Regions from separate parts of the Streptomyces vulcanius genome, predicted to be linked through region 2. Evidence: riboswitches for the same ligand, from Rfam matches in the RefSeq annotation. Region 2 holds a riboswitch; the other holds the start of a gene.
What was found. A riboswitch is a leader RNA that binds a small molecule or an ion and turns the genes downstream of it on or off. The one in region 2 is predicted to bind cobalamin.

Region 1: linked by a shared signal. The riboswitch ahead of ACFPIH_RS44855 (ribonucleoside-diphosphate reductase subunit alpha) and the one ahead of ACFPIH_RS20110 (cobalamin biosynthesis protein) in region 2 are both predicted to bind cobalamin.

Annotation. Positions count from the first base shown of each region.
Region 1 is NZ_JBHSFK010000044.1:42,234-45,957, forward strand. It holds gene mctP (monocarboxylate uptake permease MctP) at 1-1,171, shown strand, start outside; gene ACFPIH_RS44850 (GNAT family N-acetyltransferase) at 1,245-1,751, shown strand; cobalamin riboswitch at 1,804-1,928, shown strand; gene ACFPIH_RS44855 (ribonucleoside-diphosphate reductase subunit alpha) at 2,053-3,724, shown strand, end outside.
Region 2 is NZ_JBHSFK010000012.1:119,059-122,782, reverse strand. It holds gene ACFPIH_RS20115 (cobyric acid synthase) at 1-1,495, opposite strand, end outside; gene ACFPIH_RS20110 (cobalamin biosynthesis protein) at 1,492-2,421, opposite strand; cobalamin riboswitch at 2,523-2,662, opposite strand; gene ACFPIH_RS20105 (hypothetical protein) at 3,075-3,296, opposite strand; gene ACFPIH_RS20100 (inorganic phosphate transporter) at 3,335-3,724, opposite strand, start outside.

The DNA of each region.
Region 1 (3,724 bases), on a different contig from region 2:
ACTGGTCGGCATCCAGGCCGTCCTGGACGTGATGGGCGTCGGCGGCGGCGAGGACACCAACTGGTTCGTCAAGGACCTCCCGCTGCTGATCGCCTTCGGCGTGCTGGCCGCGTACACCTACTCGTCCGGGCTGCGCGCCCCCGCACTGATCGCGTTCGTGAAGGACACGCTGATCTACATCGTCATCGCGGTGGCGATCATCTACATCCCGATCAAGCTGGGCGGGTTCGACGAGATCTTCGCCTCGGCGAGCGAGAAGTACACCGCGGCCAGGGCGGGCGGCCTGGTCCCGCCCGAGGCCGGCCAGTGGACGTACGCCACGCTGGCGCTCGGCTCCGCGCTGGCCCTCTTCATGTACCCGCACTCGATCACCGCGACCCTCTCCTCCAGGAGCCGTGAGGTGATCCGCCGCAACACCACGATCCTGCCGCTGTACTCCCTGATGCTCGGTCTGCTGGCCCTGCTGGGCTTCATGGCCGTCGCGGCCGGAGTGAAGGTCACCAACGGCCAGCTGGCGATCCCGCAGCTGTTCGAGAACATGTTCCCGGCCTGGTTCGCGGGGGTGGCGTTCGCGGCGATCGGCATCGGCGCGCTCGTCCCGGCGGCCATCATGTCGATCGCAGCCGCGAATCTCTTCACCCGCAACATCTACAAGGACTTCATCAAGCCGGACGCCACGCCCGAGCAGGAGACGAAGGTCTCCAAGCTGGTGTCCCTCCTGGTGAAGGTCGGCGCGCTGGTCTTCGTCCTGACGATGGACAAGACGGTCGCGATCAACTTCCAGCTCCTCGGCGGCATCTGGATCCTGCAGACCTTCCCGGCCCTGGTCGGCGGCCTGTTCACCCGCTGGTTCCACCGCTGGGCGCTGCTGGCCGGCTGGGCGGTCGGCATGGTCTACGGCACGGTCGCCGCGTACGGGGTCGCCTCCCCGACCCAGAAGCACTTCGGCGGCTCGTCCAAGGAGATCCCCGGAATCGGCGAGATCGGCTACATCGGCCTGACGGCGTTCGTCCTGAACGTGGTGGTCACGGTGGTCCTGACCTTCGTCCTGAGGGCCGCCAAGGCCCCCGAGGGCGTGGACGAGACCAGCCCGCAGGACTACACGGCGGACGCGGGCGACCCGGGAGTCCAGGTGGAACTGCCGCCGGCGACTGCCGACTCGGCCCACTGAGTAACCGGCATCGGCGGGCCGTCGGAGAAAATCCGGCGGCCCGCTGTCGTGCGTCTGGTGCACACTGCGCGCCATGGACATAGAGATCCGGGAAGCGGACCCCACCGAATACGAAGCCCTGGGCACCCTCACCGGCCGTGCCTATCTCGACGACAACCTCCTCGACTTCGGCGAGGACGACGACTACCTGCACGAACTGCGGAACGTGGCGAAGCGGGCGGCGGCGGCCGAGGTGCTGGTGGCGGTGGCGGACGACCGTCTCCTCGGCGGTGTCACCTTCGTGCCGGGGCCCGGCCCCATGGCCGACCTGGCGGGCCCCGGACAGACCGAGATCCGTATGCTCGCGGTCGGCCCCGCGGCGCGCGGCAGAGGCACCGGCGAGGCCCTCGTCCGCGCCTGCCTCGACCGTGCCCGGGCCACGGAAGGCTGCACGGGCGTCGTTCTGTCGACCCAGAGGGCCATGCACGCCGCCCACCGCATATACGAACGCCTCGGCTTCGTCCGCACACCCGAGCGGGACTGGAATCCCGTGCCACATCTGGACGACTTCACTCTGCTCACCTATCACCTGACGCTCTGACACCTCCGCGACACAACATCTGGTGGTGGCGTGACAGGTGAGCACAAGATGTATGCTCGTGCTCGCTGTCGCCGCAGGGGAATCCGGTGCGAATCCGGAACTGTCCCGCAACGGTGTACATGCGTGCTTTTGCACGCCTGGTTCAGTCCGAGGACCTGCCGACAGCGCGCCCGGCCGCCCCGGCCCGGGTGCCTTGACGTCCGGGCCTCGTGGAGTGGGCCGGTGGACGCGACGCCCCGTGCGCTCGTGTGCTGCCCCTGCCCTCCGCCAGGCCCCCAGCCGAGCGAGGGAGAGCCCCCACGTGACCATCGCGCCAGCCGATCCGGCTTCAGCCATCCAGCTGGACACCGACGGTCCCGGGACCGCGTTGCTGCGGACCCTGACCGAGCTGACCGCCGACCTCCCCGACGCGGACCCCGGCCGGGTCGCCGCCGCCGCACTGCGCGGCCGGTCCGCCCGGGGAGCCCTCGACGAGGTCAACGCCGAGCTGCGCGAGCTGGCCACGGAGGCGGCGGCCGGCCTGATCTCCGAGGACCCCGCCTACTCGAAGCTGGCCGCCCGGCTGCTGACGATCGGCGTCGCCGCGGAGGCCGCCTCCCAGGGCGTGACCTCGTTCACCGAGTCCGTCGCCGTCGGCCACCGCGAGGGCCTGATCGCCGACCGCACCGCCGCGTTCGTACGGCTGCACGCGGCCCGGCTGAACGCGCTGGTCGACACCGGCGCCGACGACCGCTTCGGCTACTTCGGCCTGCGCACCCTGCACAGCCGCTACCTCCTGCGGCACCCCCACACCCGCAAGGTCGTCGAGACGCCCCAGCACTTCCTGCTGCGCGTCGCGGCCGGCCTCGCCGAGGACGACAGCCCGCGCTCCGTCGACGAAGTCGCCGCGCTCTACGGGCTCATGAGCCGGCTCGACTACCTGCCGTCCTCCCCCACGCTCTTCAACTCCGGTACCCGGCACCCCCAGATGTCGTCCTGCTACCTTCTCGACTCCCCAATCGACGAGCTGGACTCCATCTACGACCGCTACCACCAGGTGGCCCGGCTCTCGAAGCACGCCGGCGGCATCGGTCTGTCGTACTCCCGGATCCGCAGCCGTGGTTCGCTGATCCGCGGCACCAACGGCCACTCCAACGGCATCGTGCCGTTCCTCAAGACGCTGGACGCCTCCGTCGCCGCCGTGAACCAGGGCGGGCGGCGCAAGGGCGCGGCGGCGGTCTACCTGGAGACCTGGCACTCCGACATCGAGGAGTTCCTGGAGCTGCGCGACAACACCGGTGAGGACGCCCGCCGTACGCACAACCTGAACCTCGCGCACTGGATCCCGGACGAGTTCATGCGCCGGGTGAACGAGGACGGCACCTGGTCGCTGTTCTCGCCCTCCGACGTGCCCGAGCTGGTCGACCTGTGGGGCGACGAGTTCGACGCCGCGTACCGGAGGGCGGAGGCGGCCGGGCTCGCGAAGAAGACCATCCCGGCCCGTGACCTGTACGGCCGGATGATGCGCACCCTCGCGCAGACCGGCAACGGCTGGATGACCTTCAAGGACGCGGCCAACCGCACCGCCAACCAGACCGCCGAGCCGGGCGCGGTGATCCACTCCTCCAACCTCTGCACGGAGATCCTGGAGGTGACGAACGACGGCGAGACGGCCGTCTGCAACCTGGGGTCCGTGAACCTCGGTGCCTTCGTGAGCGACGGGGACATCGACTGGGAGCGGCTGGACGACACCGTCCGCACCGCCGTCACCTTCCTGGACCGGGTCGTCGACATCAACTTCTACCCGACCGAGCAGGCGGGCCGCTCCAACGCCAGGTGGCGGCCGGTCGGTCTCGGCGCGATGGGCCTCCAGGACGTCTTCTTCAAGCTGCGGATGCCCTTCGACTCCCCGCAGGCCCGGGCGCTCTCCACCCGGATCGCCGAGCGCGTCATGCTCGCCGCGTACGAGGCCTCCGCCGACCTGGCCGAGCGCG
Region 2 (3,724 bases):
GCGCGCCCGACTCGATGAGCCGCCAGAGCGCGTCGGTGTCCGCGTGCTGTTCGATCAGGTCGCCGAGCCGGTCGAGCTGCTCCTCGCGCAGCGCGGCGAAGGAGGTGTCGGCGGCCGGCACGAACCGGCGGCCCGCGGCGGTCGCCACCTCGCGCAGGAACGCCCGCCGGAACCCGTCCGACTCCAGCGAGCCGTGCCAGTGGGTTCCCCAGGTCTGCCCGACCCGGCAGCCGTCCAGGCTGTGTCCTTCGTCATCGGAGATGAACGCTTCCCCGCCTACGACATCGGCGACCCCGTGATGGATCTCGTACCCCTCGACCGGCTCGCCGAGGGCTTCGCCCACCGGCCGGGTGAGGGTCTTCTCCCGGGCGAACCTCACCCGCACGGGAAGGACTCCCAGCCCCTCCACGTGTCCGCGCCGGCTCTCGACCTCGTCCTCGATGTGCTCGCCGAGGATCTGGAAGCCGCCGCAGATGCCCAGCACGGGCAGCCCTTCGGCGGCCCTGCGCCGCAGGGCGTCCGCCAGCCCCCGCTCGCGCAGCCACTCCAGCGCCCGTACGGTCCCCCGCGTCCCGGGGATGACGACGAGGTCGGCGTCGGCCAGTTCCTCGGGCCGGTCCACGAACCGCACGACGACACCCGGCTCGGCGGCCAGCGCGTCCACGTCCGTGAAGTTGGACATCAGCGGGATCGCGCAGACGGCCACCCGCAGCACGTCCTCCCCGACGGGCGGGGAGACGTTCGACTCGCGCACGGTCCCGCGCAGCGAGACCCGCAGTCCGTCCTCCTCGTCGATCCCGAGACCGTGCCGGAACGGCAGCACGCCGTAGGTGCGCCGCCCGGTGAGCCCGTGCAGCATGTCCAACCCCGGCTCGAGCAGCGAGACATCACCCCGGAACTTGTTGACGAGGAACCCGGCGATCAGCGCCTGGTCCTCGGGCGAGAGCAGGGCGACGGTCCCGAAGAAGGACGCGAAGACGCCCCCGCGGTCGATGTCGCCGACGACGAGGACCGGCAGCCCGGCATTCCGGGCGATCCCCATGTTCACGATGTCGGTCCGCCGGAGGTTGATCTCGGCGGGCGAACCCGCGCCCTCGCAGATCACCGCGTCGTACGTGCCCCGCAGTTCGGCGAGACAGTCGAGAACCGTTCCGAGGAGTTTCTGCTGACGCCCCCCGTGATAGCCACGGGCGCTCATCTCCCCGACGGGCTTCCCGAGCAGCACGACCTGGCTGCTGCGCTCACCGCCCGGCTTGAGCAGCACGGGATTCATCAGCGCGGTGGGCTCCACCCGGCAGGCCTGCGCCTGCATGGCCTGCGCCCGCCCGATCTCGGCGCCTTCCTTCGTCACGAACGAATTGAGCGACATGTTCTGCGCCTTGAAGGGCGCGACCTTCACCCCCTGCCGCACCAGCCACCGGCAGATCCCGGCGGTGACGACGCTCTTCCCGGCGTCGGAGGTGGTCCCGGCGACCAGCAGGCCTCCGCCCGTCATGACGCAGCCCCCTTGACCGCCGCGGCGACGCCGAGGGCGAGCAGACCGACCCGGCGGGACAGCCGTACGGCCCGCTCGATGTCGTCGGCCTGCACGGCACGCCCCTCCTGGTTCAGTACCGGACGGTGCTCGACCCGGCCGCCGTACGACAGCGTCCCGCCCAGCCGCACCCCGAGCGCCCCCGCGAAGGACGCCTCGACGGGACCGGCGTTGGGGCTCGGGTGCCGGCCGGCGTCCTCCCGCCAGGCCCGCGCGGCCCCGCGCGGATCGTCACCCGCGAGGGCGGCGAGTACGGCGGTGAGCCGCGCCCCCGGCCAGCCGGCGAGGTCGTCGAGGCGCGCGGACGCCCACCCGAAGCGCCGGTGACGCGCGGACCGGTGCCCGACCATGGCGTCCAGCGTGTTGACCGCCCGGAACCCGAGGAGCCCCGGCACCCCGCCGACGGCCCCCCACACCACCGCCCCCACGACGGCGTCGGAGGTGTTCTCGGCGACGGACTCGACGACCGCTCGGGCGACGCCGTCGGCGTCCAGGGCCTGCGGATCCCGCCCGCACAGATGCGGCAGCCGCGCCCTGGCGGCCTCGACGTCCCCCGCCTCCAGCGCCCGCCCGATCACCCGGGCCTCGCGCGCGAGCGAGGTCCCGCCGACGACGGCCCAGGTGGCGGCGGCGGTCAGCGCGACGGAAGCGGCGGGGGAGGACCGTACGGCCCGCTCGGCGACGGCGCCCAGGGCCACCGCCCCGCCCACGCACACGGCGGTGTGCAGCGCGCCCCAGCCGCGGTGGTCCCGCCACAGCGCCCGCTCCACGGCGCCGGCCGCCCGTCCGAACGCGGCGACCGGATGGCCGCGGCGCGGATCGCCGAGCAGCAGATCACCGAGGAGGCCGGCGGCGGCGCCGTACGCGAAGACGCGATCGGCACGCATCGGCTCAGCCGGCCGTGGGGTCGGGCAGTGACCTGGTGCGGTACCTCAACGGCCCAGCGAGCATGGCGATATGTCCTCACTCAGGGTGTCCACGCCCTGGTTCGACTAGACCGGCGGTGAGAGTTCCTGGCTCCCGGGGATTGCTACCCCGGTCACAGTGGCGGGACCGCGCCGGATTCACACCGGCTTCCTCTCCTGCCGCCGTACATGGCTCCGGCAGTCCACCACGGGCCCGGAAGACCCGTCAACTTGCCGTTGACCTGCACGGGGAGAGTGTGCAGAACCCCACATCGCCGGTACGCCGGGCTCGTCCCGGCCACCGACTCGGGGCGAATCCCCTTGGGCAGGTGGTGCTGCTGGAGGTGTTCGGCGACGGCTCCGCGGGCGTCCAGCGTGTGTCGCGGGGCGGCGGCGGGCTCGCGGGGGCGGCGGAGACACTCCACGCCCGGGTCCGGCACCGTCGAGTCCGGCATCGCCCCTCGGCGCGGAGGCGGGCGTCGTCGTGGCCACGGCGCGGCTGCGGGGTGGAGCGCGAGGTGCCGGGCGGACGGGGAGGTGGCCGTGAGTCAGTGTTGACGACGGCATCGTGCTCTGGGACCTGACGTCGGCTCCCCCCCCTGCTGAGACAGGGGAGGGCCGCCCACGGGAGACGGTCAGACCACGATGAGTGAGATGCCGTACGCCACCGCCGCAGCGCAGGCGGCGAAGCAGGCGTAGGCGCCGGTCAGGGCGAGCGCGGCGGAGTCGCCCTGTTCCGCGGCGCGTTCGCGGCGGGACAGGCCCATGACGCCGAGGGTGAACAGGGCCACCAGGCCCACCGTGACCACGAGGCTGACGCCGAAGACGGAGCCCAGGGCCGCCCAGTCGATCTTCATGCTGGTTCTCTTCCTTCGTGTCCTTGGTACCGGGGGGCTCAGACGGCCGGGGCGGTGGGCTCGGTGGTCGCGGCGGTGGCGGCCGGGGCCGGGGCCGGAATGGTCGCCTTCAGGTCGTCGGTGACGAGAGCGATGGCCGGTTCCTCGGTCGCGTTGACGTTCGTCGCGTCGACGACCTCGCGCCGCGAGACCTTCCAGATCGCCGCGCTGGAGGCAACGAGGAAGAAGGCCACGACCGCCGTGCCCCAGTCGCCCAGGTCCGTCACGGACTCGGCGAGCGCGCCCACCAGGGCCGCCGCCGGGAGCGTCAGGCCCCAGGCCACGAACATCCGGGTCGCCGTCGACCAGCGGACCACACCGCCCTTGCGGCCGAGGCCCGCGCCCATCACCGCGCCGGAGACCGAGTGCGTGGTGGAGAGGGAGAAACC